Regions from separate parts of the Mesorhizobium sp. M1142 genome, predicted to be linked through region 1. Evidence: predicted binding sites of a transcription regulator. Region 1 holds the regulator's gene; the other holds the start of a gene.
The links. Region 1 encodes PhoB, which activates phosphate uptake and scavenging genes when phosphate is short. Its sites were predicted from a motif close to TGTCATNNANCTGTCAT; they were not measured.

Region 1 (14,671 bases):
TTCTTCATCATATCCTCCCTGCGCCGCGTACGGCGTGACCAATTGCTCAACGACCAGCTTAGAAGCTCTAATTTTTTCGAGCCTCGAAAAAATACTGGCCCGATCTCCGGCTGCTGTCAACATCGATTGTGATGGATTTTGATGACTGTGCGAGTTTTTTCGAGCGTCGGAATAAACGATGACAGCGCCACCTGCATCTGACACTATTTGCCGCATCCGACACTATTTGTCGGACATTACCGACGGCTTCCGGTTCATGAGCGGCCGCGGCAACCGGGAGGAAAGCAAAACGATGTCGGTCGGAATCCGCCACGACGATTTGCGCCGGCGCAACCGGGCGATGGTGATCTCGGCGGTGCGCCGGGCCGGCCAGCCGTCGCGTACGGAGATCGCAGCCACCACCGGCCTCAGTCATTCAACCATATCGGCGATCTCCTCCGACCTGATACGGGAAGGCATCCTCGCCGAGAGCAAGGCAAGTGAGGCCGTTTCGTTGAAACGCGGTCGTCCGCAGGTCGGCCTCGCCCTCAACCCGGAAGCGGCGGCGGTGCTGACCGTGGTGTTGTCACTGAATTTCCTGTCGGCCGCCATTATCGACTATGCGGGACAGGTGGTCGCCGAGGAACAGCGCCGGCTGGACACGCTGACCATGCCGCGCGACGAGCTGATCCGCGAATGCATGGCCATCGTCCGGCGCCGGCTCGAGGACCCAGACCTTGACGCCCGCAGTGTCGCCCGCATCGCCCTGGCGATTCAGGGCATTACCGACTCCCCTGCACGCGCCATGCTGTGGTCGCCGATCACGCCGCAGACCGACATCGCCTTTGCCGACATGCTGGAAGACGAATTCGGTATCCCGGCCACGGTGGAGAACGACTGCAATATGATGGCGGTGGCTTTGCGCTGGCGCGATCCGGATCGCTATCGCGACGACTTCATCGCCATCCTGCTTTCGCATGGCATCGGTATGGGGCTTGTGCTGAAGGGCGAACTGTTCACCGGGACGCATTCCTCGGGCGGCGAATTTGGCCACATGATCCATCGTCCGGGCGGAGCGCTCTGCCGTTGCGGGCGGCGCGGCTGCATCGAAGCCTATGCCGGCAACTATGCCATCTGGCGCAACGCCAGGCAGATGAGCGAAGACAGCGAACCTATCGCCGACGTCAGCGACGCCGACATGCGCGCGCTGGCCGCCCGCGCGCGCGAGAAGGATGGGCCGGAACGCGAGGCCTACCGCAAGGCCGGCGAAGCGCTGGGTTTCGGTCTCGGCTCGCTGTTCGCGCTGATCGATCCGGCACCGGTCGCGATGGTCGGCGCCAGTGCCGCCGCCTTCGATCTGATCGAGCCGGCCTTGCGCAAGGCCATCGCCCAGACCGCCGGCGGCCAGCACTCGGGCTCGATCTCCTTCGATACCGAGCCGAACGAATTGCCGCTGATCCGCGAAGGCTGCGCGATGCGGGCGTTAAGCTTCGTCGACCAGGAGATTTTCGCGCCGGGCGCGCAAATGAGGCCCGGCGTCAGAAAGAACGTCGCCTGACCAGGCGGGTCAATCTTCCCTGATCGCATAGCCGGCACCGCGGATGGTGCGGATGACATCCGGCATGCGGCCGTTATTGACGGCTTTACGCAGCCGCCCGACATGGACGTCGACGGTGCGTTCGTCGATGTAGATCGTCTCGCCCCAGACATTATCGAGCAACTGGCTACGCGAGAAGACGCGGCCCGGATGCCGCATCATGAACTCGAGCAACCGGAATTCGGTCGGCCCGAGCCTGATTTCGCTCTTCTTGCGATAGACCCTGTGCGATTCGCGATCGAGCACGATGTCGCCGACCTTCAGCACGCTGGACAGCACTTCCGGCTTGGCGCGCCGCAGCAGCGCCTTGACCCTGGCCATGAATTCCGGCGTCGAAAACGGTTTGACGAGATAGTCGTCGGCGCCGGTCGAAAGACCGCGCACCCGATCGCTCTCCTCGCCGCGCGCGGTCAGCATGATGATCGGCAGCCGCTCGGTTTCGGGGCGCACGCGCAACCGGCGGCAGAGCTCGATGCCGGAAACCGCCGGTATCATCCAGTCGAGCACCAGAAGGTCGGGCACATTCTCCTGCAAACGGATCTCGGCTTCGTCGCCGCGTGTCACCACCTCGACCTGGTAGCCTTCGGATTCGAGATTGTAGCGGAGCAGCACGCCCAACGGCTCCTCGTCCTCCACCACCATTATGCGTGGTGCGATCATCGGCTGGGCACCCCCATCATGTCACCGGCGCGGACATTGTCGTTTCGTCCTGCTTCGGACGATTGACCGGCAATTGTTCGCCGGTCAGCACATAATACGCATTTTCGGCGATGTTGGTGACATGGTCGCCGATCCGCTCGAGATTCTTGGCGCAGAACAGCAGATGCGTGCAAGCAGTGATGTTGCGCGGATCTTCCATCATGTAGGTTAACAGCTCGCGGAACACGGACGTGTATTTGACGTCGATACGCTCGTCGGCGGCGCGCAGCTTGGCCAAGGCGGCCGCATCGCCTGCAGCATACTCCTCGATGACGCCCTGCACCTGGATGAGCACTAGCTGCGCCATCGCATCGATGGAATGCGATAGGTCGCGCGGCGTGGCGCTGAGGCCGACCGCGCTCACACGCTTGGCGATATTCTTGGCAAGGTCGCCGATGCGTTCGAGGTCGCCGGCCATGCGGATCGCTCCGACGACATGGCGCAGATCGTGAGCCATTGGCTGGCGCTTGGCGATCAGGGTGATGGCGCGATCGTCCAGTTCGCGTTGACGCGCATCCATGATGGCGTCGTCGGAGACGACGCGTTGCGCCAGCACGTTATCGGAATTCAACAGGGCCTTGGTCGCCCCGCCGACCATCGAACCGGCGAGGTCGGCCATGTCGCGGATCAGCTTGCTGATCTGCTCGAGATCCTCGTCGAAAGAAGCGACTGTGTGTTCGCCCATGGTCCTGTCCTCATATGCATGATCGGAACGGCTCAGCCGAAGCGGCCAGTGATGTAGTCCTGCGTGCGCTTCTCGCGGGGCGACGTGAATATCTTCTCGGTCCGGTCGAACTCGACCAGTTCACCCAGATACATGAAGGCGGTCTGGCGCGACACGCGCGCCGCTTGCTGCATGTTGTGGGTGACGATGACGATCGTGTAGTCGGCTTGCAGCTCGTCGATCAGTTCCTCGATCTTGGCCGTCGACAGCGGGTCGAGGGCCGAAGCCGGTTCGTCGAGCAGAATGACTTCCGGCTTCACTGCCACGGTGCGGGCAATGCAGAGCCGCTGCTGCTGGCCGCCGGACAGGCTCAAGCCGCTGGCGTTTAGCTTGTCCTTGACCTCGCTCCACAGCGCGGCCCGCTTCAACGCTTGCTCGACGCGGCCGTCCATCTCGGACTTGCCGAGATTCTCGTAGAGCCTGACGCCGAAGGCTATGTTCTCGTAGATCGACATCGGGAACGGCGTCGGCTTCTGGAATACCATGCCGATCTTTGTCCTGAGGAGGTTGAGATCCTGCGACCGGTCGAGAATGTTCTTGCCGTCGAGCAGCACCTGGCCCTCGGCGGTCTGTTTCGGGTAGAGCTCGTAGATGCGGTTGAAGACGCGCAGCAGCGTCGATTTCCCGCAACCCGAAGGGCCGATGAAGGCCGTGACGCTGCGCTCGGGCAGCGACAGGCTGATGTCCTTCAGCGCCTTGCTCTGGCCGTAGTAGAAGTTGAGGTTCTTGACCTCGATCTTCGTCTTCTCGGTGACCGTTTCGGTCATCGTCATGTCCGGGGACAACATCTGTGTCATCTGTCCTCTCTGCGTCCGGTAAGGCTGCGGGCGAGGATGCTCAAGCCCAGAACCGTCAGGGTGATTATGAGTGCGCCGGTCCACGCCAGTTGCTGCCATTCCTCGTAAGGGCTGAGAGCGAACTGGAAGATGGTCACCGGCAGGCTGGCCATCGGCGCGTTGATATTGCTGCTCCAGAACTGGTTGTTGAGCGCGGTGAAGAGCAGCGGCGCCGTCTCGCCGGAAATGCGTGCTATCGCCAGCAATATGCCGGTGACGATGCCGGACAATGCGGCGCGGTAGGCGACCGAACGGATCACCACCCAGCGCGGCGCGCCGATCGCGGCACCGGCTTCACGCAACGCGTTCGGCACCAGGTTGAGCATGTCTTCAGTGGTGCGCACGACCACCGGAATGACCAGGATGGCAAGCGCCACGGCGCCGGCAATGGCCGAGAAATGTCCCATTGGCCGCACCATCAATTCATAGACGAACAAGCCGATGATGATCGACGGCGCCGACAACAGGATGTCGTTGATGAAGCGGACGACGGTGGTGATGCGCGAAAAGCGTCCATACTCGGCCATGTAGGTTCCCGCCAGCACGCCGATCGGCGTGCCGACGACAACGGCGATGATCGTCATCAGCAGGCTGCCCGCGATGGCATTGAGCAGGCCGCCGGCCTCGCCCGGTGGTGGCGTCATCTCGGTGAAGACCGCGAACGAAAGCCCGGCTGTGCCCTTATAGACCAACGCACCGAGGATGAGCGCCAGCCAGGCAAGCCCGATGCCGGCGGCGACGACGCAAAGCGCCATCATCACCGAATTCCTGGCTTTGCGGCGGCTGTGGAGCGATGAGGATGTCGACATCGGTCAGGCTCCCGTACGGGCGTCGATCCGCATCAGCATATAGCGGGCGGCGGCAAGGATCAGGAAGGTGATGACGAACAGGATCAGGCCGAGCGCGACCAGCGAGGAGGTGTAGAGGTCGCCGTCGGCCTCGGTAAATTCATTGGCGATGGTCGCCGAAATCGTCGTGCCCGGTGCGAACAGGGAGGCACTGATGCGATGCGCGTTGCCGATGACGAAAGTCACCGCCATGGTTTCGCCGAGTGCCCGGCCGAGGCCAAGCATGACGCCGCCCATGATGCCGATGCGGGTATAGGGAATGACCACGCGCCGGGTCACTTCCCAGGTCGTGCAACCGATGCCGTAGGCCGATTCCTTCAGCACCGCCGGCACCGTATCGAAGACATCCTTGGTGATCGAGGTGATGAAGGGCAACACCATTATGGCGAGGATCAGCGCCGAGGTCAGAAGGCCGATGCCGTAAGGAGGGCCGGCGAAAAGGCTGGATAGTCCCGGCACGCCGTGGAAGATGTTGATGATGAAGGGCTGTATCGTCGTCTGCAGGAATGGCGCGAACACGAACAGGCCCCAGATACCATAGATGATCGAGGGAATGCCGGCCAATAGCTCGACCGCTATGCCGATCGGGCGCCTGAGCGGGCGCGGGCAGAGCTCGGTGAGAAAGATCGCAATGCCGATGCCGATCGGAACCGCGATCAGGATGGCGATGGCCGCCGTTACCAGGGTGCCGTAGATCGGCGCCAGTGCGCCAAATTTTTCCGTGACCGGATTCCAGCTCTCAGTCGTCAGGAAAGAAAAGCCGAAGGACGACAGCGCCTGCCATGAGCCGGCAAACAGCGAGATCGCGACACCGCCGAGGATGACCAGCACAAGGATTGCGGAAGCGCGGGTGAGTCCGCGAAATATGGCATCTGTGAGCGCGAAGCGCCGCACCGTAGCGTCCCTGGCCCGGGCTGCTGCAGATGATGGCATGGCATCGGAAGCGATGGTCATTGGGTCCTCGCGATTAAAGGCAACAGGGAGGGCGCCGTCGACGCCCTCCCTGGAGGAGATTACATAGCCGAGTAGAGCGGCTTGCCATCGTCGCCGACGACTTCCTTGGCCCACATGGCCTTGACGCTCTCAACCACCTTGTCGGGCATCGGAACGTAGTCCAGCTCGCCGGCCATCTCGTCGCCCTTGTCATACGCCCAGGCGAAGAATTTGAGCGCTTCGCCGGTGGTCGCGGCGTCGTCCGGCTTCTTATACAGGAGGATCCACGTCGCCGCCGTCATCGGCCAGGACTCGGCGCCCGGCTCATTGGCGAGGATCACCCCATAGCCCGGCTGCGAGCTCCAGTCGGCATTGGCCGCTGCCGCCGAGAACGCGGCTGCGGTGGGCTCGACCTTCTTGCCGTCCTTGTTGATCATGTCGGTGTGGGTGAGCTTGTTCTGCTTGGCGTAGGCGTATTCGACATAACCGATCGCGCCGCCGGTCTGGGAGACGTTGTTGGCAACGCCCTCATTGCCTTTGGCGCCGATGCCGACCGGCCATTCCACGGCCTTGTCGACGCCAACCTTTTCTTTCCAGTCCGCGCTGACGTCGCCGAGGTAATAGGTGAAGTTGAACGTCGTGCCCGAACCATCGGAACGGTGAACGACCGCGATCGCTTGCGAAGGCAGCTTGACGTCGGGATTGAGCTTCTTGATCGCCTCGTCATCCCAGCTCGTGATCTTGCCGAGGAAGATGTCGGCCAGCGTCGGGCCGTCGAGAACCAACTCGCCCGGCTTGATGCCTTCGAGATTGACGACCGGAACGATGCCGCCCATCACCATCGGGAACTGAGCCAGTCCGGACGCTTCAAGCTCGTCGCCCTTGAGCGGCGCATCCGAAGCGCCGAAGGTAACGGTCTTGGCCTTGATCTGCTTGATACCGCCGCCGGAACCGATCGACTGGTAGTTGAGGCCAACGCCGGTGTCTTTCTTGTAGGTGTCGGCCCACTTCGCATAGATCGGGTAGGGGAAGGTGGCGCCGGCGCCGGAGATGTCCGCGGCGAGCGCGGCGGACAGAGTGAGGGTGGTCGTCGCCGCCATTGCAATCGCAACGGCCGCCGAGCGGATGAAATGTCTCATGTGGCCTGCTCCTGTTCGGAATATGGTCTCTCGGCGCCATTCCTCCGGCGCCCGCTGAGGCCAATAGCCCCCGATTATTACAGTCGCATGACAGTTTCATGTCGCTCCGGTAACGTCGTCCAGCCGGGTTAAGAAGGAGCGGCCGCGGGCTTTGTCGGCATGGGCCGCGGTTTGCCGCTGGAATCAGCAGCTTGCGTGATTTCCGGCCGGCATCGTCGGCTCGGCGATCGCAGCCACCGGCTTTAAAAGAAAAAAACCGGACGGGAGCGCGTTGCATGCAGCCAGAACGTGTCATGGCCGCGCCATCGCCGAAACAGGTCCGTTGGGGTAAATCTGACCCTGTTTCTTGCCGGCGGTCGCTGCTCCCGCCCGTAACTGGAGGAGCGGAACTTCGAACATCCCATTGTCGCCACTGAGCGCGGCTTTGGTATGGTGCGATCGCACCATGGCCTTACGCTGGAAGCGTTGACGAATCGCAAGTTTCTAACTCGCGCTGGATCCCCATTCGCGCCCGACTCGGCGCTCGATCTTCGAGCAAGGCCTTCGACGGGAAGCGCGACGACTTCTACTTCACGGTATCTACTCCCTTCGCCCTATTCCGCCGGTTGTCGGTTAGGCCGAAGCGGCGTTATAAGCTTGCAGGGGTATTGCTGATGTCTCGACGGATTCTGCCTGTCTTCCTGTGCCTGGCGCTGCCTCTGGGAAGCGGCTGCGCTCGCAGCTATGACGGCACCGTGATCATTCCCAAGCCGCTCGATGTTCGCCGGTTCTGGGACCGGCCTTCGCCGCAGGCGCAAGCCGAACAGTCGCAACTGGAGACCGACGTCTTTCCAGTGGCGCCGCAAACGACGAAAAGGCCGGCGATGCGCAGGAATGCAGCTTCCGTTGCAGCGCCACGGAGGAGGGCCACCAACAACCCACCCGTGCTGTCGCCGGAGCCGACGAAGGCGCTAACTTGCAGGAACGTCAGCGAGCCCGGCAAACGTGCCCGCATGGTCTGCGAATAACCAGCCGACGTCGGTCGACGGCCCTACGCCTCGAAGCGGCTATCCGGTCAAAAGTTCGCCGTCTCGGAACATCGCCCGCCTAGGTCAGTTCGCCGGGAAAAAGGCCGGCCCGACCACTCTCACCGGCCGCGCGCCGATCGCCCTTTCGATCGACTGATGCTGGGCAGCGCCTTGCACCTCGGCAACCGGCGTTTTTGCCTCTGCAGGAACGGCACCGGCGGTTTCGATCCCGGATTCAGGAATTTCCGCGACGATGCCAAAATCCGGCTTTGCCGTCGGCAAAGGAATGATGGCGTTGGTCATGTTGGCCGGTGTCACGGTTCGTGCCCTGAGTTCGGCGACGCGCCGATAATAGCGCTTGACGTCGCAGGCCTTGAAGTTCGCGTCGTCGCGGTACCGGAACGCGGCAGGTAGCTCCACATAGGGTTTTCCCGACTGGAGCGCGACCATCTCTTCAGTCTCGCGAGTGGCGTCGCTCAGCGTGTAGAGGTCGACGCCGGCATCGTCGCAGATATAGCGGCACTGATCGACCGTTTCCTTCAGATCGTCGCTCTTGGCGAACTGCGATCTTGGCGCGGGGAAGAAATATCCGTCCGACAAGCGAACGCAAAACAGCATCCGATTGCCGCCCATTGTTGCGCCTGCGAATTGGGGTTTGGCTGCTGTGCGCTGCTGCGCCGGCTGTTTCTTGGCAGCGGGGGCGGCGCAGCCCAGCGCGACAAACCTGGCCTTCAATCCGGACGTGTCCCTGCCCGAATTCGACAGTCTGACGATCTGGCGTTGCACCTCCGCCTTGCCGGCGACCAGGTCGGCGCAGGGGTTGAAGAAGAAGCCGGCCGTTTTCGCCGTGCATCGGCGTTGTCTCTCCAGCTTTTGAAGCGCGGCGAGTTGCCGGCGCAGTCGGGCAAGCTCGGGGCTGGTCCCGCCGCTGCGCCCCGCCGAAAGCAATTGGCTCCTGATAGCACGGCAGCTATCCGCGTAGGAGAAGGATGTGCCGAGCGCAATGGCTATTGCCGACACCAGCATCAGAATCGTGAGGAGCCAGAAGCGTGTCATTGGAACGACCATTGTCCTTGTTGCACCGAGAACAGGATTTCTTTGTCGACTATGGATAAGTGCTGGCTAAATCATTTATACCTAATTGAAGTAGACCACAACACCATCGGAGACTTCAGTTCTAGTGTAGTAAATCCACTCGCGTGAATTCAATATTACATTTTTATTTCAAGATTGAGACGAACCGGCAGCAACGACGCCCGCCACGGCGAAATTTGAAGCGCGCGGCTGGTTCCGCACCGCGATCAATCCGGCGTTGCCGGCCGGCCGTTGCTGAAACCTTAGCCCCAGGTTCGGCGTTGAGCGGCCAAAGGAGGAGACCGAAGATGTCGATCCACTTCACTGTCGCGGGGCTGACCAGGAATCTGTTCCATTCACTTGGGCTGGACCATGAACGCGCACCAAGGCCACTCGATCACGAGCAGAGGCTTTTGCTGGAGTGCTATCTCGCCGGCCAGATTCCGGAATCGGCCTGGAGCGACTATGTCTTCGAGATGCCGGAACTGGCGCGACATGTCGAGGCCAGACGAAGCCGCCACTAGATCCCGAAAAGTGGAATCCGGTTTTTGGAAAAGATCAAGGCGAAGCCTTCACTCGCGGTGCAGCCTGTTCTTGTTTGGGCGAGTTGAATTGCAGAGTGAACACCTTGCCCGGGATGCCTTGAGCCAGCGCCGGTGAAAAGCTCAACGGCAGGCAATGGTCCACGGCCGCGACCGCCGCGTCGACAAAAGCTTGGCGCGCCTTCTCCTCGCCGGCGACGCGGATGGCGGTCGGCTTGGGCCGGCCGATCAGCGTGCCATCGCGCCTGAAGCTGAAGCTCAGGGTGACGGTGGAATTCCCGGCATTCGCCGGAGGGGTCCAGCACGCCTGGATGGCAGCCCCGACCTCGGGCATGGTGTTGAGCGTCGCTGCATTCGATTGACCGGTTGCGCCCACCAGCATGGCGCCTGCAATCACGATCATTCCAGCAATGCTTTTCATGGCAGGGCCTCTGTCCTTGAACCGCCCTCGAGGACGGGACGAACTTCGATGGTAGGGCCGACAGCGGCGATGACAAGATGGCGGCGACGCGTTTCATCAGCCATGCAGGCGTCGTGAAACGCCGTCTGGCGCAACTTCGGCAGGGGCTGAAATAAGCAAAAGGCCGGCGCGCAGCCGACCTTTGCTTCCCATCCGCGCCAGTACATCCGTGGTCGCGGGCTGGAAGTGGATTCAGTAGAAAGGGTTTAGGTTAACGAAACCTTAAGCTCCCCACATCGTGCAAACAGGGGAGATTAAAAAAATCCCCAATTCATTACCGGCTCCTGCAGACGTGCGGACGACCGCTATTGGCATGTGCCTCAGGCGTTGGCCTGCGATCTCACATAGGCGATATAGCCGCGCACGTCGCCGGCCGGCTCGGCATAGGCCTTGCCGAGCTTCTTCTCGATTGCCGCCATATAGTCTTTTGCCCATTGGGGCAACGCGTAGTCGATGACGGCGAGGAACTCGAGCGTCGCCGCCAGACGGATGTCGGCGATCGACGGGTCCTTGCCGCCAATGAACGGCTTGCCGTTCCTGAAGAAGGAGTGAAACACCTCCAGCGGCTCGGCTATCGCTTTTATAGCGGCCTTCTGGGCTTCCGACTTCTTGTCGGGATGAGCGTCGCTGTGGCCGACCTCGCCGGCATATTGCGGGAAATTCAGTGCAGGATAGGTGGCGCGCGCCACATAGGGGTAGAGCGTGCCGATCAGGTAGAACATGGCGCTGTCGATCATTGCCCGCTTGGCCGGCGCCTTGGGATATAGTTTCTCCAGGCCGTGCTTGTTGGCGAGGTACTGCATAATGGCGCAGCTTTCCCACAAGACACCTCTCGGCAGGCCCTTGTCCTCGATCATCGGCGTCAAATGGGCCGGGTTTCGCGCCATGTATTCGGGCGAGCGCGTGAGGCCCCATACGTCGGTCTCGGAATGGTCGAGCCCGGCGGCGCGTGCAAACACCCGAACGCTCATATTGTTGACGCTCGGCTTCAGCATGCTGAGCGTGAGCGCCGGCTTTTTCGCCGGTTTCGCCTTGGTCTTCGCGGCCTTTTTGGCGGAGACCTTCGTCGCCGGCTTTGCCACTTTCGCCGCTGACTTGGCGGCGGCTTCGGCCGCCGGCTTCGCTCCTGGCCTGGCTGCCTTGGCCGCGGGCTTCTTTGCACTCTTGGTTGCTGTCTTTGCCATTAAATCCTCCCTTTGTTCGGCGTGCCGTCAGTACGGATTTTTCGGTGCGCGATCCTCCGACAAGGTCGTGCGCGAACGCTCGACAAGCGCCTGGATCGCATCGGCAAGGTGCACCTCGGCGATGTTGTAGTCGCCACGCGCGACACGCAGCTTGTGCGCCTCCATCAGCACGTCGGCATGGCTGAAGCCGGCCGGCGGCTCGAAGCGGTAGGAGGCGAGCTCGATCAGCAGACCGAGCGGATCCTCGAAATAGATCGAGTCCATGAAGCCGCGATCCTTGACGCCGCTGTGCTTGATGCCGCGCTCGTCGAGCCGGGCGACCGCCTGCAGGAAGGTGACGCGCGACACCGCAAACGCGATGTGATGCACGCAGCCCGTATCGGTCGGCGTGCGCCGTTTCTCCGGCGTGCGGCTGTCATCGGTGAAGACGGTGATCAGCCGGCCATCGCCCGGATCGAAATAGAGATGGCTTTCGGTGGCTTTGTCGAGGTTGGGCTGCTCGAAGATGAAAGGCATGCCGAGCACGCCCTCCCAGAAATCGATCGAGGTCTGACGCCCGGCGCCGACCAGCGTGATGTGATGAACGCCTTGTGACTGCAGCTTCTGCATCTGACTCCTCCCGGCCACGCCGTCTTGCCGCCGAACGGAAGTTCGGATGCCCAGTCGCGCTTGGATCAGCGCCCGGCATGTGACCGCGCCCGGCCTCGCTCGCCTGCGCTCCGCATTCCGCATCCTGCAGGAGTGCGGCCGGAGCTTTGATGAACGGATGCTAGTTCAATCCGAGGCGTTGCGCCAGAAGCGCTGAGTTTCAAGAACTCCACGCAGGCGCAAGAGCGCGGACGCCTTCGCCGAGCTCGCCGAAACGATCCGTCGCCGGCAGCTGTAATGGTGCGGCAGCCCGCAGGTCGCTGGGTTCCCGAGCAGCCGGTTTGGCGACGGCCGGTCAAAGGGGCCTCGTTGACGCATGCCGCGCCTGGTTCGGATTACCGGCATCCGTGGCCCCTTAGACGAAAATCACATATTCTCCATCGGCACATCGGGATCGACATGTCCCCCATCGGCAGTGATCTTCAGCCTTGAGAGGTAGTGCTCCCATCCCCTTCGGTGGCTGTCACGCTCCTTTGCGTTCGGCAGTCCGCTATGCGTGAAGCGGATCAGTGTCCCCGCATCCCTCGCGATCAGGTCGATCTCGACATGGCTGGAGCCGGGCGGCACGGTCTCGTTGTCTTCCCAGCCAAAACTGTAGGCAAGACGGTGGACCGGGATCACCTCGGTGAACTCACCGCGCGCCATATGGCGACCACCGACATTGACGAGGAACAGACCGCCCGGCGATGCATCCAAATTCGCTTCGGTCCCGATCCATCGCACGATCTGGTCCGGATCCGTCAAAAGCGCGAACACGGTCGCTTGTGGCGCCGCGACCTCAATCTCTGTGTAAACCGATTCCGCCATCGCTCACTCCAGGTCACATCCGCATCGAATGCCGTGCAAGCGAATATGGGGAGTTGCAAGAAGATGTTCGAGGCGTAAGCATAAGCCGGTGCCGAGTGACCTTCTACCGATGCTTCTCGCAAACTCGCTTTCATTCCTTCTGGACGACGCCGCGCATATTGACGACGGTGGGCGACTTCTATTGCAGCTCTCAACGCATTTGATGGAAGACGGCCTGCCGATCGTCGCCGGCGCGCTGGCGCAGGATGCTCCCGACCCGATCATTTCACGCCGCATCTGGCTCTGGCGAGCGCCTGGGGGTGAAGTGGTCGAGGCTTTGGGGATAGGCGCCGACCGCCAGAATGCCGATCCCCGGCTCGTGCTGCGGGAGTGGCTTGGCACGACGCGGGCGATCGTGTTCGACGAGCGAGCGGGCGGTGTCGCACCGACTTTGGTGTGGGCGTTCGATCATACTCCGGATGATGCGCAGTCAGAGCTGCTGCGGCAAATCTCCCGGTTTGCCGCGGCTCCGATGACCGCACTCGCAGAACGGTCCGCGAAACGCGCATTGCTCGAAGCATATTTGGGAAAGCGCAGTGCAGCACATGTACTCAACGGTCATTCTCGTCGAGTAAAGGGAGAGACGATACGGGCTGCGCTTCTGTGCGCGGACCTTCGAGGTTTCACTGATCTATCCGAGGTTTATGATGCAGACGAGATCGTATTGGTACTTGATGCCTGGTTCGATTGCGTCGCCGGCGCGGTGCACGCATTTGGTGGTGAGGTTCTCAAGTTTATAGGTGATGGCGTCCTCGCGATTTTCCCGATTGGCGAGCGCGATGCAAATGCCGCATGTGACGCTGCGGTCCGAGCCGTGAAGGCTACGCGCGCCGGGATAGATCATCTCAACCAAACTCGGCGCCGCAATGGCGGCCCTGAGCTCGGATATGGCATTGGCCTGCATGTCGGCGAGATACTCTGGGGGAATATCGGCACTGCCGGCAGTTGGACTTCACCGCGATCGGCAAGGCTGTAAATCTTGTCAGCCGCATCGAAGGGTTGTGCAAGCCGTTGGGACGGACGGTGCTCGCGTCGACAGTGTTCGAAGCAGAAACTACCGAGCCGATGATCGCCATGGGCAGTCATCCGCTCGGAGGAATAGCAGGCGCGCAAACACTTTTCGGCTTGCCGGAATAGATCGAATGGTTGAGCGCGCCGTGGATGTGTCGTTCGCAGCACATCTTGGTATCGTGCGAAACCATGAGAGAAGTTCGAACGGCAAAGAAACTACGATACTGCAACTGGAGTATGGCGCGTTTAGAGCCCAGCCATGCGCGTCGCGCGCAGCTTCGCTGGCCGGTGCTAAGGGCCGAGTATTCCCGGCATCCACCCTTCAAGGGAGAGGCGCCTTCGCCGAGCTCGCCAAAACGATCCGCCGCCGGCCGCTGTAGCTCAGGTCGGCTCCAGGCAGTGCCGACCAGCGTGATGGACGCCTGGCGATTGTAGTTTCTATATCTGGCTCCTCCCCGCGTGGCATCGACTGCCCTGTTCAGCGCGACGTTCTGCGCGCCGCTAATTCTGTGCCGCAAGACCCATGATGCAATACTAATGCAATCGGCTCCGCTGCGTCAGAAGCGGCAATGAGCCAAATCCGCCGCGACCTAAGGCGATGGATCGGATTGATGGTTTGCCGAGAGCTTGGAGAGACTTGGTACGCCCAAGGGGAATCGAACCCCTGTTCCCGCCGTGAGAGGGCGGTGTCCTGACCGCTAGACGATGGGCGCGTTCAAGAACCGGCGATATAGGCTGACGGCTGGGAAAAAGCAACTAGGCTCAGGGCCACTGCTCGCACAGACGAAAAATCCGCTGCAAGCCTATCGTTTTGGCTCGATCAGGTCCCAGAGATTTCCATAAAGGTCGGCGAAGACCGCGACCGTGCCATAAGCCTCATGGCGTGGCGCTTCGCGGAACTCGACGCCTTTTTCGAGCATCAGCGTATGGTCGCGGGCAAAATCGTCGGTTTCGAGGAACAAAAAGACCCGCCCGCCGGTCTGGTTACCGACGGCGTGCCTTTGCGCATCGCCGGATGCTTCGGCGAGAAGCAGCCGCGCGCCCTGCCCTTTGCCCGGCGTGATCGTGACCCAGCGTTTGCCGCCGCCGAGATCGATATCTTCGGTGAGCACAAAACCCAGCCGGTCGACATACCAGGAAATCG
Region 2 (14,671 bases), on a different contig from region 1:
CGCACTTCGACCACCACTGCCTCGGACGGCGAGCCGTCGACGAGATGGCAGACGACCGTGTTGCCGGGCTCGGTCAGGAAATTGCCAGAGGTGTCGTAGCGCCTGCCGAGATGCAGCGGAGGGGTCGGGTTCGAGCCGGCAAAGTATCCGGCGAGCGAAGGTTTGACTGAAACAGGCATTGCGATCTCCAGAGGAAAGGCCGCGTTCTGCCCCGACGATGTGTCAGGGACATGAAAACCGTGCCAAGAAGTAGAATATCAAAGGCAGGATTCGCCAAGCGATGCTGCCGGGGTTTGCACATCATCAAGATTGAAATAAAGATTCAAACTCGTATCAAAGAGAGGCTGCCTAATTGCTACGTTGGCGCCAGTGGTTGCGGCTGTATGCTGCAGGGGTAGTCGCTGCGATAAGTTTCACAGTGGCCCTGGTTTTGATGTCCGTATATCGGGTTGGTAGCTTGAACCATCCAATATCGGGATACTTGTACAATTATGCAAATGGGCGCGACGCGGCCATTATTCTAATGATTCTCATTTTTTTAATTGCGCTAGTTACGATAAATTTTGCAAATAAGATTGAGGAAAAAACCAAATCGCTTGTAGATATTGGTTATGACAAAAAAATTATAGAACTTATCAGGTTTAATCAGACTGGTGGTGCTATTCTTATCACGTTAGGATTTCTTTCTATTATTTTGGACATTTGCCCGAGCGGCTGACTTATTCGGGACGTCAACCCCCATGCTTCTCCAAAAACTGATTGGCCGACAGTTCCCGAAAATCGTCGAGCGCGGCGCGCAGCCGGGCGTGGTCCCAATCCCACCAGGCGAGCGCCTGGTAGCGCTCCGCGGTGCGGCGGTCGAAGCGCTCGCGGATCGGCTTGGCCGGCACGCCGCCGACGATGGTGTAGGGCGCGACGTCCTTCGACACCACGGCACCCGCACCGACCGCGGCGCCATCGCCGACGGTGATGCCGGGCAGGATGGTCGAGCCGTGGCCGAGCCAGGTGTCGTGGCCGATGGTGACGCGCTTGGCGCGGCGCTGGGCGAAGAATTCGCTCTCGTGCTCGGCGTCGTCCCAATAGTCCGAGGCGCGATAGGTGAAATGGTGCAGCGTCGGCCGCCAGGTCGGGTGGTTGGTGGCGTTGATGCGCACATTGGCGGCGATGTTGGCGAATTTGCCGATCGTCGCGCACCAGACGCCGCAGTCCTGCATCATGTAGGAATAGTCGCCCAACGCACTTTCCGAAATCCGGCAGCGCTCGGCGACTTCGGTCCAGCGGCCAAGCGTTGAGTTCTCTACTTCCGCCGTCTCGTGGATCAGCGGCGCCTCCGACAGTTTCCTCGTCATGCGGCGATTTTTCCGGCGGCGAAGGCGGTCACGTCGATTATACGGTCGGCCACCGCCTCGCGCACGTCGTGGTCGTGGAAGATGCCGAGCAAAGCGACGCCCGCCGCCTTCTTGGCGGCGATCAGGGAGATCACCACGTCGCGGTTTCTGGCGTCGAGCGAAGCGGTCGGCTCGTCGAGCAGCAGGATCGGATGCTCGGTGATGAAGCCGCGCGCGATGTTGACGCGCTGCTGTTCGCCGCCGGAGAACGTCGCCGGCGGCAGCGCCCAGAGTTTTTCCGGCAGGTTCAGCTGCGCCAGCAAGGCACGTGCCTTGCCGCGCGCGACCTCACGCTCCTCGCCGCGCTCGACCAGCGGCTCGGCGACGACATCGAGCGCCGAGACACGCGGCACGGTGCGCAGGAACTGGCTGACATAGCCGATGGTAAGCCGGCGCACGGCAAGCACGGTGCGCGGGCTGGCAGTTGCGAGATCGATCAGCCCGCCCTCGTGCTGGACGATGATCTGGCCTTCATCGGCGGCATAATTGCCGTAGAGCATTTTCAGGATCGAGCTCTTGCCGGCGCCGGACGGGCCGCCGAGCACCGAGCATTCGCCGGCCCTGATCGCGAACGAGACGCCGGCGACCACCGGCAGTTTGATGCCGTCGCGCAGATGCATGGTGAAGCTTTTGGCGACGTCGGAGACAACGAGCGGGGTTGCCATCAGAGGGTTCTCCAATCGTCATTCGTCTGCGGGCCAACACCCCCCTCTGGCCTTCCGGCCATCTCCCCCTCAAGAGGGGAGATGGGCTGTCGCATTCGGTTTCGCCATTCTCCTGTGTCGCAGAACGGGCGGGACATAAAAGCTGCTGATCTCCCCTCTTGAGGGAGAGATGGCCGGAAGGCCAGAGGGGGGTACGCCGGAGCAATCATCGTCATACCTGCAGAATCGAGGAGACAAGCAACTGGGTGTAGGGGGCGCGCGGATCGTCGAGGACGCGGTCGGTGAGGCCGCTTTCGACGACGCGGCCGTCCTTCATCACCATCATGCGCTGCGACAGTAGACGTGCCACCGCAAGGTCGTGCGTGACGACGATGGCCGCCAGACCCAGATCGGTGACCAGGCCGCGCAACAGATCGAGCAGGCGCGCCTGCACCGAGACGTCGAGGCCGCCGGTCGGCTCGTCCATGAACACCAGCCGCGGCCCGGTGACGAGGTTGCGGGCGATCTGCAGGCGCTGGCGCATGCCGCCGGAAAAGGCGCGCGGCTCGTCGTCGATGCGGTCCTCGTCGATCTCGACGCGCGACAGCCAGTCGACCGCCGTGGCTCGGATTTTTCCGTAGTGGCGGTCGCCGACCGCCATCAGCCGCTCGCCGACATTGGCGCCGGCCGACACTGTCATGCGCAGACCATCGGCGGGGTTCTGGTGGACAAAGCCCCAGTCGGTGCGCATCAAAAAGCGGCGCTCGGCCTCGCTCATGCGGTAGAGCTCGCGGAATTGGCCATCGCGCATGCGGTAGCTGGCGGTGCCGGAGCTGGGCAGTAGCCTTGTCGACAGGCAGTTGAGCAAAGTCGTCTTGCCGGAACCGGATTCGCCGACGACAGCCAGCACTTCGCCCGGCCACAGATCGAAGGTGACGTTCTCGCAGCCGACGCGCGAGCCGTAGAATTTGGACAGCGCAGAGACGCGCAGCAGCGGTTCGTCGGTCATTGCGCCGGCTCCGTTTTTTCCAGGGCAAGAGGGGTTTCAGGCGCAAGGTGGCCGCGATGGCCTTGCTCGCGCCGCTTCTCGCAATGGTCGGTGTCGGAACAAACGAACATGTGGCCGCCATGGTCGTCGAGGATAACTTCGTCAAGATAGACGTTCTCGGCCGCGCACAGTGCGCAGGGCTGGTCGAAGGTCTGCACCTCGAACGGATGGTCCTCGAAGTCGAGGCTGACCACGTCGGTGAAGGGCGGCAGTGCATAAATGCGCTTTTCGCGGCCGGCGCCGAACAATTGCAAAGCCGGCGAACGGTGCATTTTCGGGTTGTCGAATTTCGGCGTCGGCGACGGGTCCATCACATAGCGGCCCTCGACCTTGACCGGATAGGCATAGGTGGTGGCGATGCGGCCATGTTTGGCGATGTCCTCGTAGAGTTTTACATGCATCAGGCCATATTCCTCCAGCGCATGCATTTTGCGCGTCTCGGTCTCGCGTGGCTCGAGGAAGCGCAGCGGCTCGGGGATCGGCACCTGATAGACCAGCACCTGACCCGCACTCAGCGGATGCTCGGGGATGCGGTGGCGAGTCTGGATGATGGTCGCCTTCGCCGTCTCAGTGGTGACAGCGACATTGGCGACCTTCTTGAAGAAGGCGCAGATCGAGACGGCATTGGTGGTGTCGTCGGCGCCCTGGTCGATGACCTTGAGCACATCGAGGGGGCCAATGATCGAAGCGGTGACCTGCACACCGCCGGTGCCCCAGCCATAGGGCATCGGCATTTCGCGCGAGGCGAACGGCACCTGATAGCCAGGGATGGCGATGCCCTTGAGGATCGCCCGGCGGATCATCCGCTTGGTCTGCTCGTCGAGATAGGCGAAGTTGTAGGTGGCGATGTCGGTTGGTTGTGCGGTCATTCCGCGGCCTCTCTCTTCTCTTCGGCCTTGCCGGCGTTCTCGCGGGCGTCGTGCTCGGCGCGCATGCGGCGCACGAGGTCGAGCTCGGCCTGGAAATCGACATAGTGCGGCAGCTTCAGATGCTCGACGAAGCCGGTCGCCTGGACATTGTCGGAATGCGAGATGACGAACTCCTCGTCCTGGGCGGCGGCGACGACATCCTCACCCAACTCCGCCGCCCGCAGCGCGCGGTCGCATAGCGCCATGGCCATCGCCTTGCGCTCGCTCTGGCCGAAGACGAGGCCGTAGCCGCGGGTGAATTGCGGCGGCGCCTTGGCCGAGCCCTTGAACTGGTTGACCATCTGGCACTCGGTGACGCGGATACTGCCGAGCGGCACTGCGAAAGGCAGTTCCGGCACGTCGAGCTCCAGCTCGACCTCACCGATACGGACCTCGCCGACGAAGGGATGGTTGCGCGCATAGCCGCGCTGGGTGGAATAGCCGAGCGCCAATAAAAACCCCTCATCGCCGCGCGACAACGCCTGCAGGCGGATGTCGCGCGCCATCGGGAATTCGAGCGGCTCGCGGGTGATGTCGCCGGGGACATGGTCTTCAGGCATGTCGCCGTCGGATTCGATCAGGCCCTCGCGGGCGAGGATGGCCGACACGCGCGGCATGGCTTCCGGCTCGCCTGCACGCTGCTCCGGCTCGGCGACTTCGCCGCCTGCGGCAAGCTCGGGATCGAGCAGCCGGTGGGTGTAGTCGAAAGTCGGGCCGAGCAACTGGCCGCCGGGCAGGTCCTTGTAGGTCGCCGACACCCGCCGCTCGACCAGCATCGTGCCGGTGTCGACCGCCTTGGTGTAGCCGAAACGCGGCAGCGTGGTGCGATAGGCGCGAATGAGGAAGATCGCCTCGATCATGTCGCCGCGCGCCTGGACGATGGCGAGTGCCGCCAATTCCCTGTCGTAGAGCGAACCTTCACTCATCACCCGGTCGACGCCGAGCGCCAGTTGCTCGACGATCTGGTCGAGGCGAAGTGCGGGCACCGAACGATCGCCGCGCCGGCGGTCGGCGAGCAGTTTGTGGGCGTTGCGAATGGCCGCTTCGCCACCCTTTACCGCGACATACATCCTATGCCTCCATCGTCTTGATGCGCGTCGTGCGCGGCAGGCAGGCAATTGCTTCGGACGTGGCGAGGATGATGTCGACGCCACGCGGAAAGCGCTGGTTGTTCTGCTTCCATTGCTCGACAAAATGGCGCGGCATTTGCGCCGGCGCAATCGTCGCCGTCTTCTCGATGCCCGGGCCTTCGAGCAGCAGCGGAGCGCCGGAGACAAGATCGCTGATCTCGAGGATCAGCGTCGTGGAGCGATCGGGATAATCCTGGGTGCCTTGCGAAAACCCGTCGAGCGCCATCATCTCGGCCGGCGTGGCGATCAGCGCGAAATGCGCGTCGGCCGGGGTGTTGGCCAGCGGCGCGCCGGTATGGAAGCCAAGCCAGGATTTCACCGTCGCTGAAGCCTGCAAGGCGGGGTCGAGCCAGAGCGGCGTGTCGTTATCGCACAGCGCCAGCGCAATGGCGCCCGCGGTGGCTGACAGCGGCGTCGGTGGACGGGTAAAGACCGGCAGGGGCTGCAGTGTGCCCGGCCGGGCCATCGCGTCCATCACTGCCCGGAAGACCGTCTGGGCGTCGAACACCGGATCGGCAAAGCCGCCTTCGATCGCTTGGGTTACGATGTCCATCAGTCTTCTCCGCGTACCATGGTGAAGAAATCGACCTTGGTCGCCGCCGTCTCGGCGCGGCGCTGGTCACGGGCCTCGGCCAGTGCCGCCTGCAAGGGCGCGACGAGCCTGGTCTCGACCTCGTTGCGGTGAGCCGGGTCCTGCCACAGCGCATCGGCGATTGCCGCCAGCCTTGCCTTCTGCTTGTCGCGGCCGAGCGCATAGCAGTGGCCGACCTGTCCGGAGGCGAGCCGGACGGTGGCGCGGGTGACCGTCGTCTCGCCAACGTTGAACGGCGCGCCGCCGCCACCGATGCGGCCACGCACGGTGACCAGGCCGGTTTCGGGGCCGCGCAGGAGTTCCGCCTCCGAAGGCAGGCCGGCTTCGTTCCACAGACGGACGATATCGTCGCCGGTCGATTGCGCCAGCGTTGCCATAACGGCCTTGCGCCCAGCCTGATCGCGGGCTTCCTGTCCTCGCATGGTTAACATTCCCTTGCATCGAAATTTGTCTATTGATATAGACAATTATACAAATTATACCTATTATCTAATGCGTGTCTATGACGGGTGCATGACAAGGGCGAGAAGAGGGGGCGCAAAGGTTGGGGCAGAAAATGATCGGACAAGCCAACAGCATCGAGCGGCGCAGCGGTGTCGCGCTGTGGCGGCAGATCGCCGATCAGATACTGCATTCGATTTCCGTCGGCGATTTTCCCGAAAATGCGGCGTTGCCGCCGGAGGTGGCACTTGCCGAGCGCTATGGCGTCAACCGCCACACCGTCCGCAGCGCCATTGCAGCGCTGGTGCAGGAGGGTGTGCTCAGGGCAGAGCAGGGGCGGGGCACCTTCGTGCTGTCGCGCAGGCGGCTGTCATATCCGATCGGCGCCCGCACCCGCTTTTCGGAGGGATTGCAAGGACAGGCGTCCGACCGGCATATCACCTTGCTTGCGTCATCGGTCGAGCCTGCCAACCGTCGTGTGGCAGAGAGCTTAGGCCTTGCAAAGGGGGCCGACGTGATACGTCTGGAAACGCGCGGCGAAGCCGATGGAATGCCAGTGTCCCGCGCTGCCGGCTGGTTCGATGCCAGGCGCTTTGCCGGCATCGATGCTGCCATGGCGGAAACCGGTTCGATCACCGCATCGCTGGCACGTTTTGGCATTGACGACTATCTGCGGCAATCGACGGTGTTGTCGGCGCGCCATGCCGATGCGGCCGACCTTGCGGACCTCGACCTGCAGCCCGGCGCCATCGTGCTGGTGACGGTCGCCGTCAACGTCACGCCCGACGGTCAGCCGATCCAGTTTTCGGAGTCGCGCTTCCCGGCCGAGCGGATCGAGCTCAAACTGTCGGCGCTTTGAGGTGCGCCAGCATCATGCGACCTGGATAACGGCCTTGATCAGGCCGGACTTCTCATGCGCCCAGCGGGCAAGATCGTGCGGCGTTTCGCCAAGCGTCGTGCGGTGCGTGACGAGCTTTGCCAACGGCACCGCGCCGTTGCGGATCGAGGCGGCGACATGGTCGAAATCGGCACGCAGCGCGTTGCGGCTGCCGATCAGCATCATCTCGCGCTTGTGGAATTCGGGATCGGAAAAGGCGATGTCGTCCTTGACGACGCTGACCAGGACCAGCGCCCCGCCATGCGCGACATGGGCGAAGGCCGACTGCACCGACTGGGTGTTGCCGGTGGCATCGAAAACCATGTCAAAACCGTCGCCGTCGGTTGCTTGCCGCACCAGGTCCGCAGCAGCGCCCTGCGAGCCGTCGAGGGTCGCGAAGCCGAGTTCGCTTTCGGCGAAACCCAGCCTCTCCGCACTCATGTCGAGCAGCGTCACGTCGAGCCCGGCGATGCGGGCGAACAGCGCCGTGCCGAGCCCGATGGGGCCGGCGCCAATGACCAGCGTGCGCGCACCTGGATCAGCCAGCGAGCGCCGCACGGCATGCGCGCCGATCGCCAGGAATTCGACGGCAGCAGCATCGGCCAGCGACAAGCCGTTTGCCGGATAAAGATTTTGCGCCGGCACCAGGATTTGCTCGCACATGGCGCCGTCGCGGTGGACGCCGAGCACCTCGATCTTAACGCAGCAATTCGGCTTGCCTTGCCGGCAGGCGATGCATTTGCCGCAGGCGAGATAGGGATTGACGACCACCGGTTCGCCGATTGCCAGATCGACGCCCTCACCAACCTCGATCACGGTGCCGGAAACTTCGTGGCCCATGATGCGGGGATAGGCGAGGAACGGGTGCTTGCCTTCGAAGATGTGATAGTCGGTGCCGCAGATGCCGACATGGCTGACGGCGACCAGCGCCCAGCCGGCTGGCGGCGCGCCAGGCGCCGGACGATCTTCGAGGACAAGTTCGCCGGGCGAGCGGCAGACGACGGCTTTCATGCTTCAATCCAGTCGGTTCATGGCACCGCCGGCTCTGCTGTCGCGAGGCCGGCGGTTGTGGGGAGGCGGTCTATTTGCCGCGGCGGCGTAGCCCGTCGAAGTAGACGATGACGATGATCAGCACGCCGGTGATGATGCGCTGCCAGAAGGCGTTGACGTTGAGCAGATTGGCGCCGTTGTTGATGGTGGCAAGGATGAAGGCGCCGAGCAGCGGCCCGTGCACTGAGCCGACAGCGCCGAACAGCGAGGTGCCGCCGATCACCGAGGAGGCGATCGCCTGCAATTCCCAGCCCTCGGCCTGTGTCGGATTGCCGATGCCGATGCGCGAGGCGAGCAGCACGCCGACGAATGCCGCACACAGCCCCGACAGCGTGTAGGCCATATAGATGGTGCGCTGGACGTTGACGCCTGACAGGCGCGACGCCTCGGCGTTGGAGCCGACCGAGAACAGATAGCGGCCCCAGCGGCTGTGGTGCAGGAAGATGTAGGCCGGGATGCCGACCAGGATCACCATCCAGAACAGATTGGGGACGCCGACGAAGGAACTGCGCGAGAACGTCTGGAAGGCATCGTTGTTGATCGAGATCGAGTTGCCGTTGGTCATCAACAGACCGATGCCGCGCAGCGAGGTCAGCGTCGCCAGGGTGATGATGAAGGGCGGCAGGCCCATCTTGACGATGCCGAAGCCGTGGAACATGCCGATGGCGACGCCGACCAGCAAGGTAATCAGGATGGCCAGGAAAACCGGTGTTCCGGCGTTGATCAGCATCGCGACGATGACGGTAGCGAAGCCGACCACGGCGCCGACGGAAAGGTCGATGCCGCCGGTGATGATGACGAAGGTCTGGCCGACCGCCAGGATGGCGATCATCGACCCTTGCCGCAACAGGTTCGAGATGTTGTTGCCCGAGGCGAAGCTCGGCGTCGCCACCGACAGGATGACCCACAAAAGAACCAGCAGCGCCAGCAGTGTCAGCCCGAACAGGGCGTTATAGTTGCGTTTCGGCCTTTCGGCAGCGATCGCCTCGGTGCTCATATCCGTCCTCCCGGTCTTTCTTGTTTCTCGGCCAGCGCCTGGGTGAGGATCTCCTCGTGATCAGCGGTCCGAAACCCGTGCGTAGCCACCAGCTTGCCGCGCCGGAACACATGCAGCGTGTCGGCGAGTTCATAGACCTCGGGCAGGTAGGACGAGATCAGGATGATGCCGGCTCCTTTGGATAGCAGCGCGCCGAACAGGCGGTAGATCTCGGCCTTGGTGCCGACATCGACGCCAACGGTAGGCTCGTCGAAGATGAACAGCTTGGCGCCGTGGGCGAGCCATTTGCCGATGACGATCTTCTGCTGGTTGCCGCCGGACAGGCTGGAGGCCAGCGCGCTGCGTGTTGGCGTCTTGATGCGCAGGTCAGCGATCTGGCGATCGGCTTGCGCCTTTTCCTGCGCGCGCGAGATCAGCAGATTGCTCGAGATGCGCTTGTAGATCGGCAGATTGAGGTTGAGCCCGACCGGCAGGTTGAGGCAGAGGCCCTGGTCGCGGCGGCTTTCGGGGGCAAGCGCGATGCCGAGCCTGATCGCGTCATGTTCGCTATTGACCTTGACCTCCTTGCCCTCCCAGAGGATCTGGCCGGCCGATTTGCGGTGGCGGCCATAGAGCGTGGTGACGAACTCGCTGCGTCCGGCGCCGATCAGGCCATAGAGGCCGACGATCTCACCGGCACGGACGGACATCGAGACATTTTCGAAGCCCTTGCCCGACAGGTTCCTGGCTTCGACGATGGTCGCGCCGAAGGTGAAATGCTCCTTGTGGTAGACCTGCTCGATCGAGCGGTTGATCATCATCTTGACCAGCTCGGCGTCATTGGTCTCGGCAATGTTCCTGGTGCCGACCAGCGTGCCGTCGCGCAGCACCGAGACGCGGTCGGCGAGCTCGAACACTTCTTCCATGCGATGGCTGATGTAGATGATGGTGACGCCTTCGCCCTTCAGCCGGCGGATCAGCGTGAACAGCTGGTCGGCCTCCTTGCGGGTGAGGTAGGCGGTCGGTTCGTCGAAGATCAGGAATTTGGTGCCGCGCACGGTGGCGCGGGCGGCGGCGATCAGCTGCTGCTGGCCGATGGTCAGGTCACCCAGCATGACATGCGCGGGCAGGTCGAAGCCTAGGTCGTCGATGATCTTCTGCGCCTGCCTGACCATCGCCCGCTGCTGCAGGATGCCGAAACGTGCATCCTCCTCGCCGAGGAACATGTTGGCGGCGACGGTGAGATGGCGGCACAGGACCACTTCCTGATGCACGGCATTGATGCCGAGTGCCATCGCCTCATGCGGCGTTGCCAATGCGGCAGGCTTGCCCTCCCAGATGACGTCGCCGGAGGTGCGCGGCATGACGCCGGTCAGAAGCTTGATCAGGGTGGATTTGCCGGCGCCGTTCTCGCCGACGATGGCGTGGATCTCGCCGGCTTTGAAGGCGAGGTCGACCGGCTTCAGCGCGTGGGTGCCGGGATAGCGCTTTTCCAGGCCGCGGAGTTCGAGGATGGTCCTGCCCGGTTCCAGCGTTGGGGCCGGATGGAGTTCCTGCGCCGTCGACATCATGACAATCCTCCCAGATTGGCCCGCCAGATGGTCTGACGATTGGCGCGAGTGGGATGTTTCCGGGGCAAAGGCCCCGGAAACAGTTCACTTGTGGCGATGCTCAGTCGAGCTTGGGGTTGAGCAGCGCGTCGATCTTCGGATCCTTCATGTTGGCTTTGGTGACCAGGTTGGCGCCGGTGTCCACATTGGCCTCGACCTTCTCGCCCTTCGAGGCGGCGAGCGCCGTCTTGATGCCGTCATAGCCCATCCGGTACGGATCCTGAACGACGAGAGCCGAAATGACGCCGTCATTGAGGAACTTGATCAGCTTCTCGTCGCTGTCGAAACCGACCAGCGCGACCTTGCCGGCAAGATTGTTCTCGGCGATCGCCTGACCGACGCCCTGCGCCATGATTAGATTGGAGGCGAAGATGCCCTTGAGGTTGGGGTTGGCGGTGATCAGGTCGGTGGCGATGTTGAGGCCGGTGGTGGCCTGGCCGTCGGCGTATTTGTCGGCGACCAGCTTGAGGCCGGGATATTTGGCGGCGAGCTGTTCCTTAAAACCCTGGGCGCGCTGTTCGAGCGAGCCGGCGCCCGGAAGCGCGGTGATCAGGGCGACGTCACCCTCGACCTTGCCGCCATTGGCTTCGCCGATGGCTGCGGCAAGGCCGTCAGCGGCGACACGGCCGCCCTGGATGTTGTCGGTGGTCAGGAACGAGGTGAAGGCCTTGGAGTCGGCACCGGAGTCGATACCGATGATCTTGACCTTGGTGGCGGCCTCATCGATCGGCTTGCCAAGCGCCTTGGCTTCGGTCGGCGCGATGACGACGGCCGCCGGGTTGCCGGCGACGGCATTTTCAAGGATCGAGATCTGGCCGTTGACGTCTGTCTCGGCCTGGGCGCCGAGCTCCGGCACGTTGACGCCGAGGTCCTTGCCGGCCTTGCGGGCGCCGGCCAGAACGATCTGCCAGTAGAAGGACGTGGTGTCCTTGACGATGATCGGAATGGTTACGTCGGCCGCGGATGCCGGAGCCGAATGCATCACGCCGGCAAGCATCGACGCGGCTGCGAGTGCCACGAAGGCGCGGCGGTTGAGAATGCTGGTCACGAATTTCATTAGGAGTCCTCCCTAAGTCGCCCGGTGAATGTTACGGAAGCTCCATTCGGATGGCGCGGCCCAAAACGGAACTTTATCAATAAAAAACATTTACTGTATTTTGATAGTGTATCATCTCGGTCGGCGCAAGCGCTGTTTGATGGCCGCTTCGAATGGCTGGATGGAAGATTTTTTCTGTCGGAACTCCGCTGCCAATCTGCTTCAATATCCCGCATGGAATATTAGTTCCATCAACCAGTCAATATGGAATGTACATTCGTTTTGGCGGTGTACGAACTGTGACACCTGGCGCTCACGTCAGGTGCGCGCGACTTCCCGGACGGCAAGGCTTAGAGCGTCGCGCCGAGATGCCACGGCACGAACTCGTTGTCGCCGTAGCCGAATTCCTCGCTCTTGGTCTTGCGGCCCGAAGCTGTCTCGACGATCAGCTCGAAGATCTCGCGGCCCATGCCGGCAATGGTCTTTTCGCCCGAGGCGATGACGCCGCAATTCACGTCCATGTCCTCTTCCATGGCGTGGTACATGGTCGAGTTGCTGGCGACCTTGATCGACGGCGTCGGCCGGCAGCCGAAGCAGGAGCCGCGGCCGGTAGTGAAGACGATGACGTTGGCGCCGCCCGCCACCTGGCCGGTGGCCGAGACCGGGTCGTAGCCGGGCGTGTCCATGAACACCAGCCCGTGCCCGGTGACCTTTTCGGCATAGCCGAAGACGCCGTTGAGCGGCGTCTGGCCGCCCTTGGCGACCGCGCCGAGCGACTTTTCCAGGATGGTGGTCAGGCCGCCGCGCTTGTTGCCCGGTGAGGGATTATTGTCGATGGATGCGCCATGCTTGGCGACGTGGTCTTCCCACCATTTCACATAACCGTCGAGCTTGGCGGCGATCTCGGGGGTTGCGGCGCGATAGGCGAGCAGGTGCTCGGCGCCGTAGATCTCCGTCGTTTCGGAGAGGATGCCGATGCCGCCGACGCCGGCCAGGATGTCAACCGCGGCACCCAGCGCCGGATTGGCGGTGATGCCGGACATGCCGTCGGAGCCGCCGCATTGCAGGCCGACGACGATCTCGCTGACCGGGATCGGCTCACGCTGAAGCTTGCCGACCTCTTCGGCAATCTCGGCCAGCACGACCAGCGCCTTCTCAACCGATTTGCGCGAGCCGCCGGCTTCCTGGATGTTGAAATGACGTTTTCCCGCGGCAACGCCCTTCTGGCCATAGAGGGTGAGCTGGTTGACCTCGCAGCCGAGCCCGACCATCAGCACGCCGCCGAAATTCGGATGACGGGCATAGCCGGCCAGCGTGCGATGCAGCACCATCATGCCGTCGCCGGTGGCGCTCATGCCGCAGCCCTGGCCGTGGACGATCGGGACGAAGCCGTCAATGCCGGGATATTGCGGCAGAAGCGTGCGGTTCGCCGCGTCAGCGATGGCGTGGCAGACGGTGGCCGAGCAATTGACGCTGGCCAGAATACCGACGAAGTTGCGCGTGCCGGCGCGGCCGTCGGCGCGTCGGTAGCCCATGAAGGTGCGGGCGCGGTCGGCCTCGGTCGCATGCACCGCCTCGCTCGGCGGCACCACGGGCAAACGCCCGCTTTCGAAGACCAGATTGTGCGAATGGACATGCTCGCCGGGCGCGATGTCCTGCGTGGCGCGGCCGATCGCCTGGGCGTATTTGACCACGGCTTCGCTAGCCGCAATCGGCTTGATCGCCACTTTGTGGCCCGGCTCGATCAGCGCGACGGCGACGGCGCCGCCCGGCAGCACGGTGCCGATCTCGATGCGGCCATTGGCGACCGCGACATTGTCGGCGGGAGACAGAAGAATGCTGTTTGCGGCGTTCACGGGAGCTTCCTGGGTGTGTTCCTGGGTGCGCGAGCGGATTGACACGCGGCTCTTAACATATAATGTCTTTTATCGTGAAAAAACATTTTTGCGTCAATTGTTTTTTCGCCAGAGCGCGACGCGTCTTTTGGATGCGTGCAGTAGGCTCTACAACCAAGACTAGCGTTGCGCACGGTGTTTTGCGAAGCGATTCCGATTTCATGCGCGCGAAACGCTTCAAACCGGCCGCAATCGCCAATGCGCCACGGGGCAGGGGATGTCGAAGAGCAACAACGTTTACAAGGACGCTTATAATCGCGGTCTGAGGCTGCTCGACGAAACCAGGAGCCTGCCTTCGGAGCCGGAGCTGGGTACGCTGCTCGGCGTCAGCCGCACGACGGTCCGCACTATCCTTGCGCGCATGGAAGAAACCGGGCTGATCGACTGGAACAAGCGCAGCAAGACGGTCCTGCGCGAACCGCGACCGGACGATTTCTTCCCCGAGGAAGAAACCGACACGCTGGCCGAGATCATCGAGCGCTCCTTCATGCGGCGGCTGCTTGCCAGCGGTGCCGAAGCCGGCATGCAGATCAACGAGCTCGAACTGGCGCGCGAGATCGGCGTCGGCACCACCAGCGTGCGCGAATTCCTGATCCGCTTCTCGCGCTTTGGGCTGATCGAGAAGCGCCGCAACAGCCACTGGGTGCTGAAAGGCTTTACCCGCGCCTTCGCGCTGGAGCTGACCGAAATCCGCGAGATGTTCGAACTGCGCTCGGCCGCAGCCTTTGCCGCTCTGCCCGAGGACAGCCCGGTGTGGGCCGACCTCGACCGCCTGGAAGGCGAGCATCACCGGCTGGAGCGCGAGATCGCCGTGCGCTTCAACGAATTCTCCGAGCTTGACGAGCGCTTTCACCGGCTGATCCATCGGGCGTCGCACAACCGCTTCATCGTCGATTTCTACGACGTCATCGCCATGATCTTCCACTACCACTACCAGTGGAACAAGGCGCAGGAGCGCGAGCGCAACGAAGTCGCGGTCCAGGAGCATCTCGCCTATATCGCCGCGCTCAAATCGCGCGATCTTGCCAAGGTCGACGCCGCCTGCCGCAAGCACCTGAAATCGGCCCGCCACACGC

Region 2: a site for PhoB is predicted at 6,213-6,229, ahead of phnF (phosphonate metabolism transcriptional regulator PhnF). Genes of this name have one in related genera too.

Annotation. Positions count from the first base shown of each region.
Region 1 is NZ_JAMYMK010000003.1:246,818-261,488, reverse strand. Features, by position in the region: gene xylF (D-xylose ABC transporter substrate-binding protein) at 1-8, opposite strand, end outside; gene NKH42_RS07655 (ROK family protein) at 293-1,537, shown strand; gene phoB (phosphate regulon transcriptional regulator PhoB) at 1,547-2,236, opposite strand; gene phoU (phosphate signaling complex protein PhoU) at 2,253-2,960, opposite strand; gene pstB (phosphate ABC transporter ATP-binding protein PstB) at 2,993-3,796, opposite strand; gene pstA (phosphate ABC transporter permease PstA) at 3,793-4,644, opposite strand; gene pstC (phosphate ABC transporter permease subunit PstC) at 4,648-5,637, opposite strand; gene pstS (phosphate ABC transporter substrate-binding protein PstS) at 5,697-6,755, opposite strand; gene NKH42_RS07620 (hypothetical protein) at 7,409-7,762, shown strand; gene NKH42_RS07615 (DUF2865 domain-containing protein) at 7,847-8,818, opposite strand; gene NKH42_RS07610 (hypothetical protein) at 9,145-9,360, shown strand; gene tolA (cell envelope integrity protein TolA) at 9,395-9,799, opposite strand; gene NKH42_RS07600 (glutathione S-transferase family protein) at 10,159-11,022, opposite strand; gene NKH42_RS07595 (VOC family protein) at 11,050-11,631, opposite strand; gene NKH42_RS07590 (SRPBCC family protein) at 12,037-12,477, opposite strand; partial or broken gene NKH42_RS07585 (adenylate/guanylate cyclase domain-containing protein) at 12,587-13,653, shown strand; tRNA gene NKH42_RS07580 (tRNA-Glu) at 14,166-14,240, opposite strand; gene NKH42_RS07575 (VOC family protein) at 14,331-14,671, opposite strand, start outside.
Region 2 is NZ_JAMYMK010000015.1:96,464-111,134, reverse strand. Features, by position in the region: partial or broken gene NKH42_RS22775 (DUF1868 domain-containing protein) at 1-179, opposite strand, end outside; gene NKH42_RS22770 (DapH/DapD/GlmU-related protein) at 732-1,349, opposite strand; gene phnL (phosphonate C-P lyase system protein PhnL) at 1,346-2,053, opposite strand; gene phnK (phosphonate C-P lyase system protein PhnK) at 2,265-3,041, opposite strand; gene NKH42_RS22755 (alpha-D-ribose 1-methylphosphonate 5-phosphate C-P-lyase PhnJ) at 3,038-3,949, opposite strand; gene NKH42_RS22750 (carbon-phosphorus lyase complex subunit) at 3,946-5,058, opposite strand; gene phnH (phosphonate C-P lyase system protein PhnH) at 5,060-5,671, opposite strand; gene phnG (phosphonate C-P lyase system protein PhnG) at 5,671-6,132, opposite strand; gene phnF (phosphonate metabolism transcriptional regulator PhnF) at 6,267-7,010, shown strand; gene NKH42_RS22730 (zinc-binding alcohol dehydrogenase family protein) at 7,023-8,039, opposite strand; gene NKH42_RS22725 (ABC transporter permease) at 8,110-9,075, opposite strand; gene NKH42_RS22720 (sugar ABC transporter ATP-binding protein) at 9,072-10,625, opposite strand; gene NKH42_RS22715 (ABC transporter substrate-binding protein) at 10,726-11,721, opposite strand; gene NKH42_RS22710 (UxaA family hydrolase) at 12,051-13,556, opposite strand; gene NKH42_RS22705 (GntR family transcriptional regulator) at 13,813-14,671, shown strand, end outside.